Regions from separate parts of the Paenibacillus barengoltzii G22 genome, predicted to be linked through region 4. Evidence: riboswitches for the same ligand, from Rfam matches in the RefSeq annotation. Region 4 holds a riboswitch; each other region holds the start of a gene.

Region 1 (3,209 bases), on a different contig from region 4:
AGGGAGATTTTGGCTTGGTGAGTTGACTTTGGATTCGACTTACCAATGGATCATGCCTGTCTATACTCCTCCTATATTGCTTAGTTATTTATGGCATGAAGTAGAGAAGTCCGAAATAAAATTTTAAGTGGACAATCGATCAATCGATTCCTGATTCAAATGGCGTATAATAAGCATGATCATACAAATTAGTCAGTCAGCATGGGAGAGGAGCGTTGAGGAGCATGTATGGAAATGATGGAGCACTGGATAGGCGGACACTGAAGGCAGCCTTTGAACGGACAGTTTATCAAGTGGCGGGCCACGGAAAACGCAATGTAGAAGTGTTGAAGCAGGCCTTTGCCGAGATCAGCGGCGGGGTAGACAGTGACATGTACGGTTCAGGGCAAGCGCTGGAAGCTTTCGAAGCGAAAATGGCTGCAGTGCTTGGTAAGGAGTCTGCTGTATTTTTTCCGAGCGGTACAATGGCGCAGCAAATTGCCCTGCGGATATGGTGTGACCGCAAAGGGTCCAAACGTGTGGCCTATCATCCTTTATGCCATTTGGAAATTCATGAGGAGGACGGGTTGAAGGAGCTGCACGGGCTGGAGCCGATTCTCTTGGCGGATCCAGATCGGCTGATTGAGATGGAGGACGTTCGTCAGCTGCCAGAGGATGTCTCATGCCTGCTGTTGGAGCTGCCGCAGCGCGAAATCGGCGGTCAACTGCCGCCGTTCGAAGAGCTTGAAGCTATATCCGCCTACTGCCGGGAGCGAGGCATCAAGCTGCATCTGGACGGAGCCCGACTGTTTGAAGTGTTGCCTTACTACGAAAAAACCGCCGCAGAGGTTTGCGCCCTGTTCGACAGCGTCTATATCTCGTTCTACAAAGGCATCGGCGGAATCGCCGGAGCCATATTGGCCGGGGATCCGGAGTTGACGAAGGAATCTAAGGTGTGGAAAAGACGCCACGGCGGGGATCTCATCAGCTTGTATCCTTATTTTCTGAGTGCGGATTACTACTATGAGCAGCGCATAGGAAAGATGGGGATGTATTATCGGCAAGCGCAGGAGCTCTCCAGTCTGTTTAATCAATGTCATCGGATGAAGACCGTCCCGGCGATCCCGGTGTCGAACATGTTCCATGTTCATTCGGACGTTCCCAAGGATCGATTGGAGCCCGTGCTGATTGAGGTATATCGGGAAACCGGGGTTGGCTTAACCTCTTTCGTCAAAGAGAAGGCAGATGGGGGGAGTACCTTTGAAATCAGTATCGGAGATCGCTATAGCGAGGTGCCGGAAGATCGGCTGCAGCTGGCGTTCGAGCTGCTGGATAAGAAGTTGAGAGGACTCTCGCTTTAAACCTGTATCGGTTTGAGATCAGAACACCGTAGGAAGCGACTGGATGTCGCTCCTTACGGTGTTTTTTGCATGTATGCTTCGATAATTCAAGCCTGCCCTCAAAAATGAATGCAAGAGGATGATGTATGCGCTTCCTCGAACAAGGTCGATCCCATTTTCCGACCCATTCGCCTTTTCCGCATCTTTACACTTCTTGAGGCGGGGAGTATGATTCATCCGTAGCAATTTGATATGGCGAAAATACCTGATCGCTGAGTTCTTTCTTTATTTCAGAAAGAAACGGGGGAACCAATGAAACGCGTCCAAAAGGGCGGGTTTCCGGGGTGAATCGCTTGATTTGGCCAACTTGGCCAAACTGCGTAGGGCTGCTTTCGTGCCCGAATCCGTCAGCTAACTCCGTAAGCGTCCGAAAGAGGGAATTGTCGCAGTGATCTGCTTGAACTTTTTAAAGCGGCTGCGGGAAGGTCCAACTTTCCTGCGGCCTTTTTGTGTTGTTCGCTGCAGGAATGGGAAGCCTAAAGGACTACGAGCGGATCAGGATTGAAGGCTATTTTGAGAATGAAAAGAGGATTTCATCATGGTAAGCAAACTGAAGCGGGTACTGATCGGCAGACCGATGAAAAGTACCGAAATTGAAGGAGAAAAGCTAAGCAAACTTAAGGCATTGGCCGTATTGTCGTCGGACGCGTTGTCCTCCGTGGCATACGGTACGGAGCAGATTTTGATCGTCCTGATGGCGGCGGGATTTTCCGCGCTCTGGTATTCGATCCCGATCTCGTTTGCGGTACTTGGGCTTCTGTTGATTCTGATTCTGTCGTACCGCCAGACGATTTTCTCCTATCCGACCGGGGGCGGGGCCTATATCGTGGCGATGGATAACCTGGGGCGGTCAACCGGACTGCTGGCCGGCGGCTCGCTGCTTGTTGATTATATACTGACGGTAGCTGTAAGTTCGTCAGCCGGTACAGATGCCATAACATCCGCATTCCCTATGCTGCATGATCAGCGGGTGCTGATCGCCCTCCTGATGATTACTATACTGACCATCATGAACCTGCGTGGGGTCACGGAATCGGCTTCAATGCTGGCGGTTCCGGTATATCTATTTGTGGCCTCCATCTTCGTCCTGATTGTGTCGGGACTCTACAAGTATTGGACTGGCGGGATTCATGCCAGCGCACCGGAGTTCGGGACGGCCGTATCCAACGTCAGCTTGTTCCTGCTGCTCAAGGCGTTCAGTTCGGGGTGCTCGGCCTTAACCGGGGTTGAGGCGGTGTCCAACGCCATTCCGAACTTCAAGCCGCCGGCGGAGCGGAATGCCGCAACCACGCTGGTGATGATGGGTGTCATTCTCTGCACCATGTTTATCGGTATTAGTGCGCTGGCCTATTGGTACGGCATTGCTCCAGATCCGAAGGCCACCGTGATTTCTCAAATCGCTGAATCGACCTTTGGGAGAGGGAGCTTGTACTACTTGATCCAAGGTATTACGGCGTTAATCTTGTTTTTGGCCGCCAATACGGCTTATTCGGCCTTCCCGCTGCTGGCGTTTATGCTCGCCAAGGACAAATACATGCCGCATGCGTTTATGGTGCGCGGTGACCGGCTTGGCTTCTCCAACGGAATCATCTTCCTTGGTGCAGCTTCAGCGCTGCTGGTGCTAGGATTCCACGGTAACACGGAGAGCTTGATTCCGCTCTATGCGGTTGGGGTATTTATTCCGTTCACCTTGTCCCAGCTGGGGATGATGGTTCGCTGGATCAAGCACAAGCCCCAAGGTTGGGTGGTCCGGTTCACGATTAACACGATTGGCATGCTAACGACGCTGGGCATTACGCTTATCTTTATCATCACGAAGTTTTCGCATGT
Region 2 (3,209 bases), on a different contig from region 4:
CTGATTTCCAACGGGTAGTTGAGCAAGTGACCGGCCGCAGTTGGAAAGCGTATTTTCAACAATACGTCTATGATGGGAAAATGGCGGATTTTGCAGTAGACAACATTCAAATCACTCCAATCAACCAGGAAAGCGGTCAGATATACGAGTCGAAAGTGGTCTTTACCCGCAAAGGGGCAACCCATCCGAAGGTTCCGCTGCTGTTCACCTTCACCGATGGGCACACCGTACGCAAGCAATGGAACGGGGAAGATTCTCGCCTCGAGATCAAGCTGCAATATAAAGCACCGCTGGCATGGGTTCAGATCGACCCGGACTACACCTTAACGGTGGAGAACCTTCACATCAACAACTATCTGAAAGCAGAAGTCCCTGAAACCACGTTGTCTCGCTCCAATATGAGCGTCACCAAGCTGCTTGAAGCGATCCTTGGAGGACTTCTGTGGTAACCCTAGGTCCATACTTCTATAAGGAGGGAAAGAAATGAGTTTCGTTCGTTTAGGGTGGACTGCCCTGAAAAGCCAATTTCCCTCGGTCATCATCTTGTTCCTGTACCAGCTGCTGTGGGGATTGTTCTTGTACCGGTTGGTCGATACTGCCGTAACGGCGCTGCTGCAAAGATATCCTGACCCGCCGCCCACGGCGCTATCGAAACTCCTGTTCTTGCTTGAGGGACAGATGAATTTATGGAGCAATCCCGAGGTTCGGTTGTATTGCTGGCTGCTGGCAGGGATGATCGTCCTGCGCATGATCTTGACTCCGTTGATCCAGGCGGGAATCTTCTACGGCTTCACACCGGCGGAAAATCGCAACCCCGGCTTCCCCCTGTTCCGAGGAATGAAGGAATTTGGTAAACCGGTAATTTTGTTCTACGCGATGGAGCTCGTGCTTACCTTGTTGCCCGCCTTCTGGATTGTGCCGAGACTACTGTCGCTTTGGCCGGGGTTGACCGGGATGGAACTTCCGATGGCAACCTGGCTCGCTGGGCTTGGGCTGATCCTGGGCTGGTTCATTTACGGTTGGTTTATCCGGCAATGCCTGTTGTTTGTCCAGTTCGGCTACCTGTTTAAAGCCGGAGTTTGGAATTCCCTGCTGGCTTGCTTCCGAACCTTGTTGCAGGGCGTCTCCATCTCGCTAATTCTCGGGGCTTTTGGCCTGATCCTCTTCCTTCTGTTCGGCACCGCATCTTGGATTTGGACGGGGATGCTGGCCCTCATCCTGCAGCAGGCTTATCCTCTCTTTCGCTGCACATTTAAAGTCTGGAAGATCGCCTCTCAATTTCATCTTTGGCAGTCCAAGGCACAAAAAAGTTAAAATTTTTTAACTCCTTAAAACCCCTGTAACATCAAGGCCTTCGCCGTTCGGCGAAGGCCTTTCCTCCTATTTCCCCTCTTAATCTTGTGAATTAGGCATTGCCAAAAGATACCTACCTTTGTTACAATAACAGCAACGCAATTTCAGTAACAGTTTTGTAATTATTTTTGTCATCTTTGGCAGGAGATTCGTGCCGGATGTCAAATTAGAAATGACAGGTGTGAAAAACAAGCCGAATTCCCTTCACCAGGGAAACGGGGGAACCACTTTGGGTGAATTGATCTCGTTTGTGAGGGATCATAGGGAACCTTCAACCGAATCCTTAAGCTAACCTCGTAGGCATTGGAAGGAGCATAACTTCTTGAAGAAGCGTTTGACGGTAGCAGCAGTAAGTTTTGCCATGCTTTTCACCATTGGAACTGGCAGCGTTTTCGCCGATTCCAAACTGGACAATGTCATCGACGGCGCGCTTGGAAGCAGCTACGTTGCAGGCGGAACCACAACCTCCGGATTCGACTGTTCTGGATTTACGATGTACGTCTTCTCGAAGATCGGCATCAAGCTGCCTCATCAATCCGCATCCCAATACAAAATGGGTACGGCGGTTGACAAGAGCGAACTGATCGAAGGCGATTTGGTCTTCTTTAATACTTCCGGCAAAGGCGTTTCTCATGTCGGCATCTACGTCGGCGACGGCAAATTTGCTCATGCCTCCTCCTCCAAAGGTGTAGTCATCAGCAAATTAAGCGAGAAGTACTACGTCGAGCGTTACGTTGGCGCAAAACGCATCATGAGCAACGACAAGTATGAAGATGTAACCGGTGAAATTGCTGATCACGATGATGTTCAATAAGAACTCGCTACGAAGCCCGTGGGGATGTTGATTACAACGTCTCTGCGGGTTTTTTCCTTGGATCCCCTTTCTTTCTCCTACTCTTTTCTTTAGCCCTAGTCTCTTAGGAACCATTACCCACGAATCCCTTCGCGAACACAGGCCAATAGAAGCGTTTTTTTCGACAAACTTGTCATCTCTGGACGGCTTTGGTAAAATGAAGAACGTAAATGGTAACAACTTTGTAATTATTGTTGTAACTATTTCTATGCAAGATCTTGGGTGCCATCTACAATGAAACTGCCGAATTCCCACGCACCCGGGAAGCGGGGGACCCACCAAAGGGTGAATTGATTTCGCTATAAAAGGTAACAGTCTCATCCTTCATGATCCGAAGATGACTTTTTAACTTGCCATTTCAATCAAGGTTAAAAAGTTAGGTTTGGAGCACCGAGAAGGTTGAATGAAGCTTAGGGACTGAGCAGCGCAGCGTAGCTGGAAGCTACGTGAGCAGCGGAAGGCCCGGCTGAGTTCAAGATTCGACGCCGAATCTCCATCCTGAGTTACTTCGTGATCCGAAGATGACTTTTTAACTTACCGCTATAGCAGATCATAGGGAACCTTCAACCGAATCCATAAGCTAACCTCGTAGGCCTTGGAAGGAGTAAGACATCTTGAGAAAGACTTTGACAGCAGCGGTAACGAGTTTAGCCCTCCTATTCACCTTGGGGGCAGGTAGCGCCTTTGCCGACTCCGCAAAAGCCGAGACAACGACGCTATCTAGTATCGTCGATTCCGTGTACGGGACGCCTTATAAATTTGGCGGCACCACGACAGCGGGATTTGATTGCTCTGGATTTACCCGGTACGTCTTCAGCAAGATGGGTATCAAGTTAGCACGTGTGTCTGCCGCTCAGTATAAGCAAGGCACACCGGTACCGAAGAGCGAGCTTCAAGCTGGGGATCTCATCTTCTTCAAGACGACGGGGACGGGCAAAGTATCCCATGTTGGTGTTTACGTCGGCGACGGTGAATTCGCCCATGCATCCTCATCCAAGGGCAT
Region 3 (3,209 bases), on a different contig from region 4:
GAGCATATCCGTACGCTGAACGATCGCTCCGAGTCCATTTCGAACGTAGTAGTAACCATTACAGAAATTACGAAGCAAATTAATATTTTGGCGCTGAACGCGGCGATTGAAGCTGCACGTGCCGGCGAACACGGCAAAGGCTTTGCTGTCGTGGCCGAGGAAGTTCGTAAGCTGGCTGAGCAGTCCCGCCAAGCGATGGAGGAAATCGGAGAGAACCTGCTCAGTATCCGAGAAGAATCGGAAAATTCGGTCAACGCCATGCAACGGGCCAGCGAGGAGATCGTCTCCGGAACCGAACGGGTAAAGCAAGCGGGGCAAGCGTTTGAACAATTAACGAAGCTGATTCAGAACGTGAACTTGACGATTCAATCGGTTTCAGCCTCCACCCAAGAGGTATCTGCCGGTACCGAGGAAGTCACCGCATCGGTAGAGGAATCGGCCAATATTACCGCCAAATCGCTGGAGAACATGGAGCAAATCAGCAGCTACTCGCAGCAACAGCTGGACGAAATGGAAGCGCACGCGCGTACAGTTCGCTCACTGTATGAGCAGGCGTTGTCGTTGCAAGAATCGATTGCAAAATTCCGGATCTGACTCTAAAAATAAACGTACCCTTCACGTTCCCCTGATCGGAGAAACGGAAAGGGTACGTTTTATTTTATCCCTTAAATCGTCACTGGGCTTGCAGAAGCCGCATCTTCCGTGGTCTGATCCGATTGCGTATCCGCCTTCGAATCCAGCCTCTTTTCCGGCTTCTTCCAGTATGCTTCACTGCCTGGCAAATCGTCAAACCAGGTCGCATCATCCGGGCAAGGCAAAATCATAAACTTGCCGTATTCACCGTCCCGGGACTGATGATACTTGAGATAGGCCTGCCCGTTTTCGATAGCCAGGATTTCGATTTTTCCTGAAGAATGACTCATCGATAATCGCACGCGCTTTCCAAGCCCTGAAGTACGGGCTTTCGCTTCCTCTACTAGCTCATACGCTCGTTTCAACGGGATGACAAAGTCAGCATTTCCGGCTACGGGACGATTGATAAAGAAATAGTACGGAGTGACGCCAGCCCAAGATAAGCGATCTAGCAATTCACCAAGTACGGCCGCATCATCGTTGATGCCTTTGAGAATCGGCGTTTGATTGACCACGATAGCCCCGGCGTCGTGCAGCGCCTGGAACCCTCTTTTGGCCTCAGGGGTAATTTCGCGCGGATGATTGATATGCGCCATAACATAAATCCGTTGATCAACAGTGGAGAACTCCCGAATTAGATCCAGCAACTCCGGATCTTCATAAATACGCATTGGATTAAACACAGGAATTTTGGAACCGAGGCGGATGATTTTTACATGTTCAATAGCTCTTAGCTTCTCGAGAATCGAACGCAGCTTTCTGGTCGCTAAAATCAAGCTGTCACCGCCGGTTAACAGGACGTTATTAATCTCCGGATGCTGTGCGATGTACTCAATGCCAGGTGTGACATCCGCCATCGCTTCCTTCACATCGTTGCGGAATAACCGTTTACGGAAGCAGTACCGGCAATAGGAGCCGCAAACCTCGGACACAATCAGCAGCGCGGTCGTTCGATATTTGTGCTGGCAGCCAGGCACCACATAGTTCGCCGCTTCGTCAGAAGCGTCCCAGCGCCCATATTCCTTCAGTTCTCCCGTATTGGGGATCACCAACTTGCGGATCGGGTCCTCCGGATCATTCCAGTCGATCAAACTCAAATAGTAGTCGTTCACTCGAAAAACGAATTTGTCGGTAATCGGTTTCAACTCCTGACGCTCCTGCTCGGACAACTGGCTCACCTTGGCAATATCGGTGATGTACTTCGGACTAGCCATAGATCCTCTCCTCCTTTATTAGTACGATGCGTAAAGAAGAAGCTCGAAACTTGCAGTGAATGCGAGTACTCCGCCGAATGCTCGGGTCAAAGGTCTTGCAGAACGCAAAAAGACCCCGCTTCAAAGAACAGGGTCATTAGTTGATGACTGAAATAATATTAAAATGACCCATCCACTGCAAACGAGGTTAGCTGACGGGCTCGGGAAAGATGGTTCCCTACGTTAAACCTGAAACGATTCGCCCCAAAAGATTGGTTCCCCCGCTTTTCGACTTTACCCATCGAAAATTAAGCGTACTTTTATCCTACCTTATCCTTACCCAATTTGTCAAAGCTTACCTTGGATCCCAGCAATGTCGTAAATGAGATCCATGCGCAGATGCCTGCGAACCTGCTCCGCTAACCGATCGAAGGCTTCCTCCTTCCGTGAGGAAGAAACAAAGGTAACGTTCAAAGGTTCCAGCCCTTTGGTCATCCGCAGTCCATCCAGCCATGAACGCCGCCAAGCATCATTATGGAACACCCCATGCAGATACGTTCCAAACACCCTGCCATCAGCGCGGGCTGCACCTTCCGGATGCGTCTGCGCTTCAAGCTGATCCCCCCCCTCAGCGACTCGAAGTAGAAATAATGGTTGAGTGTCCCGCAACTGCTGAGTTGATCCGGCATGAATCTCATAGCCTGAGATCGGCAGCTCCTGGTTCTGAGGATGCAATGCGATCGGATGGTCTTCGCACGTATATCCGTGCACGCGCACCGTTTTTTTACCTGGGAGGAAGGTTGTAGCCAAGGGGAGCAGACCCAAGCCCAATGCCGACCTCGGTTCATTGGACTCCACGCCTTCAGGGTCATGCAGTTGTTCGCCCAGCATTTGATATCCGCCGCAAATTCCGACCAGCTGGGTGTGCGTCCCCTTTTCGATCAGGTTGCAAACTGCCTCCGCCAGCCCTTGCCTGCGCAAAAATTCCAGATCGCTGATCGTATCCTTTGTCCCCGGCAAGATCACCACATCGGGATGTCCAAGTTCTAACAGCTTGCTTACATAACGTAACGATACGTCCGGTTCGGCTGCCAACGGGTCAAAATCCGTGAAGTTAGAAATATGCGGATAACGGATGACGGCGATATCCAGTTCCTTCGTTGCAGATGGCTCTGAACGAGCTGGATAGGTATCCAGGACTACGGAATCCTCCGCTTCGATCTCCAGATCATTTAGGTAGGGTAGAACTCCAAGTACGGGGATTCCGGTCCGCTGCTCCAGCCAATCCAGGCCAGGCTGCAACAGAGACAGATCGCCGCGAAACTTATTGATAATGAACCCTTTTACGCGGGCGCGTTCGTGCGGTTCAAGCAGCTCCAGGGT
Region 4 (3,209 bases):
GGGATGACTAAAGGGATGACGATGCGCCACATCATCATTCCTCAGGCAATCAAATCGGTACTCCCTGCCATTGGCAACGAGTTTGTGACCATTATCAAGGAATCATCGATCGTTTCTATTATCGGGATTACGGAATTGATGTTCCAATCCGGCGCGATTGTGGGCATCACCTATGACGGAATGACGCCATACTTGATTGTTGCTATTCTGTACTTTATTCTGACATTCACGCTGTCTCGGATTTTGGGCGTGTTCGAAAGGAAGTTGAAGACCAGTGATCACCGTTAAAGGTTTGCATAAAAAATTTGGCCAACTCCATATTTTGCGCGGGATCGATCTGGAAATCTCCAAAGGCGAAGTTGTCGTCGTTATCGGTCCGAGTGGATCGGGGAAGAGTACGTTTCTTCGTTGCTTGAACCTGTTAGAGGTTCCGACCGAAGGGGAGATCACCTTTGAAGGAGCTTCCATCACTGCCAAAGGCCATGACATCAATAAAACCCGCGAGAAAATGGGCATGGTGTTCCAGCACTTTAATCTGTTCCCGCACAAGACCGTAATCGACAACATTACGCTGGCCCCTATTCGCGTTAAGAAGCTCGATAAAAGCAAAGCGGAAGCAATCGCCATGGATCTGCTTCGCACGGTTGGACTGGAGGATAAGAGAAACGCCTATCCGGCGCAGCTCTCCGGCGGTCAGAAGCAGCGGATTGCGATTGCCCGCGCATTGGCCATGGAGCCGCATGTGATGCTGTTTGATGAGCCAACGTCGGCTTTGGACCCGGAGATGGTCGGAGAGGTGCTTGACGTCATGAAGAACCTGGCTGAGCGGGGCATGACGATGGTTATCGTTACGCATGAGATGGGATTTGCCCGTGAGGTAGGTGACCGCATCCTGTTTATGGATCAAGGCGTCATTTTGGAGCAAGGTACGCCGCAAGAGGTGTTTGGGGCGCCAAAGCATCAGCGGACGCAGGACTTTTTAAGCAAAGTATTATAAATTTGAGGGACCGTCCGAGGACTTCGGGCGGTTTTTTTGTCCTTTGGAGTTCGAACGTACGCTCTAAGTTTACACGCTTTTTACTATTAAACACAAAAATGTAACCAGTCCAGTCAAGGGATTCCGCCGTTTGGTGGGATTTACCTGGCCTATTGGTTACAAAATTGTGATATATTGAGTAGGCCGAAACCTGAACTTGAGGTGCGGGGGACGAAAGATGAAAGCAGAAGCGGTCACGCTGACTGTTTTCTTGGGGTGAAGCGTATCGAGGCGATGCGCCGGGAATGATCCTTTTTCCCGAATCCGACAACTAACTCCGCAGGCGCAGTAAAAAGGAGGGCAATTCACTTGAATACTCGTATTTGGTCTAAACTTGCAGCAACGGCGCTGATTGCCGTAAGCCTTACGATTCCGATGCAGACGATATCCGTCCATGCAGACGCGGTACATAAAGCCGTGGAAGGAGATACATTTTATCTTCTTGCCAAAAAATATGGCGTAGACATGAATAAACTCATGGCTGCCAACCCATCCATCAATCCAAGTAATATATACGCTGGATTGAAAATCACCATTCCGGGCGTCCAGACGCAATCGACAGGAGTAGCTTCTGCTGCTCCGGCGAAGAAGGAAAATGCGGCGACGACAACCGCATCCGCTTCCAAGCTGAAAGTGATGTCCACTGGGAACGTGGTTGAAGCGTGGGGGAAAACCTTTACTTACTCGAAAACGATTAATGTGAAAGCTTCGGCGTATTCGGCATCCGCTAGCGAGAATGGAAAATGGGGAGCGGTTGACTACTTCGGCAACCCGCTGAAGCTGGGCACCATCGCGGTTGATCCCAAGGTCATTCCGATGGGCACGAAGGTGTTGGTAACCGGGCATAACCATGATGGGCTGCCGGATCAAGCTTTTGTAGCTACGGCTACTGACCAGGGGGGAGCTATCAAAGGCAATCGGATCGATATCTTTATTCCAGGCAGTGCGGCAAATGCGAAAGCGTTTGGGTTCCAAGATGTGACGCTTTACGTATTAAATTAAACATGAGGTGTAGATCAAAAAGCCGGTCAGGATATGTCCTGGCCGACTTTTTGGTTTTGCTGGCAAATGGCCGATTCATACGGGTCAGCGGTATTTGGTCGTATGCAGCAGCTCAGAAAGATCAACGAATTGATACCCTTGTGCCTGCAGGGCGTCGATGATCTTCGGCAAAGCTTGAATGGTGCCGGTTAAGTCGGAGCCGACGCCGCCGCCTGAATGTTGAAGGATGATCGAGCCGGGGCCCGCCGTACTCATCACATTGGAGAACACCTTCTTTTCGTCGATCCCTTTCCAATCCTGGGAATCCACATTCCAATTTACGAGGGTGTAACCGTTCTTCTTCGCCCATTGGACCTGTTCTTCCTTAATTTCTCCATAAGGCGGCCGAATCAATTGGGGACGATATCCAACGACGTTCTGAATAATTTTCTCCGTGCGTAAAATCTCGCTCTGGAACTGCTTAATGGAGCGGTTACGGAAGTTCGGATGACTATAGGAATGGTTGCCGATGAGGTGGCCTTCGTGACTCATCCGCCGCAACAAGCCGGGAAACTTCTTTGCTCGCGCCCCAACCACAAAGAAGGTGGCTTTGACCCCTTTGCGGTGAAGTACGTCTAAAATTTGCGGTGTAAACCGCGGATCCGGCCCATCATCGAAGGTCAGCGCAATCTGCTTCACCTCCGGTCCCCGGAAGATGAAGGTTTCTGAATATTTGCGGCGCAGTTCACCAAGATCGGCTGACGTGGTACCTGCAGGTATGAATGTATCCTTATTGTCCGCCTGATTCCCCTGAGATGTTGGGCCCCTAAGTTCGAGATCGCGTGCTGTGTCGGCTTTAACAGGATACAGTTGAGTCCCGCCTGCCATGACCAGAGAAGCGGTCATACAGCAGACCAGAACTTTCTTCAGCTGTATAAGCAATGTGAAGTCCCCCTTCAATCCGAAAACTGTACATGTTCCCTAGTATCCCCTAACTTTGCAAAGATCATAATGGACGGTGCAAAATCGCGCAGATTACTGCCTATGACCAGTTGTGAGAGATGTCACAGACGAACCCGTTAAAAACATGCATCCTTTGATGAAGTGTAATCAAATGGATGGGGGGAGCTTATGGCAATCGTAGTGGCGAACAAAGAAATATCACCAGGGGTGTTCAAACTGTCGGTACAAG

Evidence for each region. A riboswitch is a leader RNA that binds a small molecule or an ion and turns the genes downstream of it on or off. The one in region 4 is predicted to bind cyclic di-AMP.
Region 1: linked by a shared signal. The riboswitch ahead of C812_RS16715 (APC family permease) and the one ahead of C812_RS07645 (3D domain-containing protein) in region 4 are both predicted to bind cyclic di-AMP.
Region 2: linked by a shared signal. The riboswitch ahead of C812_RS20910 (C40 family peptidase) and the one ahead of C812_RS07645 (3D domain-containing protein) in region 4 are both predicted to bind cyclic di-AMP.
Region 3: linked by a shared signal. The riboswitch ahead of C812_RS12655 (KamA family radical SAM protein) and the one ahead of C812_RS07645 (3D domain-containing protein) in region 4 are both predicted to bind cyclic di-AMP.

Annotation. Positions count from the first base shown of each region.
Region 1 is NZ_KE159654.1:414,000-417,208, reverse strand. Features, by position in the region: gene C812_RS16725 (imm11 family protein) at 1-127, shown strand, start outside; gene C812_RS16720 (threonine aldolase family protein) at 225-1,340, shown strand; cyclic di-AMP (ydaO/yuaA leader) riboswitch at 1,580-1,760, shown strand; gene C812_RS16715 (APC family permease) at 1,918-3,209, shown strand, end outside.
Region 2 is NZ_KE159656.1:39,986-43,194, forward strand. Features, by position in the region: gene C812_RS20900 (M1 family metallopeptidase) at 1-449, shown strand, start outside; gene C812_RS20905 (hypothetical protein) at 484-1,314, shown strand; cyclic di-AMP (ydaO/yuaA leader) riboswitch at 1,535-1,671, shown strand; gene C812_RS20910 (C40 family peptidase) at 1,676-2,167, shown strand; gene C812_RS20915 (C40 family peptidase) at 2,821-3,209, shown strand, end outside.
Region 3 is NZ_KE159653.1:935,371-938,579, forward strand. Features, by position in the region: gene C812_RS12650 (methyl-accepting chemotaxis protein) at 1-594, shown strand, start outside; gene C812_RS12655 (KamA family radical SAM protein) at 666-1,847, opposite strand; cyclic di-AMP (ydaO/yuaA leader) riboswitch at 2,009-2,151, opposite strand; gene C812_RS12660 (cobyric acid synthase) at 2,175-3,209, opposite strand, start outside.
Region 4 is NZ_KE159652.1:1,640,133-1,643,341, forward strand. Features, by position in the region: gene C812_RS07635 (amino acid ABC transporter permease) at 1-288, shown strand, start outside; gene C812_RS07640 (amino acid ABC transporter ATP-binding protein) at 275-997, shown strand; cyclic di-AMP (ydaO/yuaA leader) riboswitch at 1,169-1,337, shown strand; gene C812_RS07645 (3D domain-containing protein) at 1,346-2,038, shown strand; gene C812_RS07650 (polysaccharide deacetylase family protein) at 2,123-2,953, opposite strand; gene C812_RS07655 (dihydroorotate dehydrogenase electron transfer subunit) at 3,149-3,209, shown strand, end outside.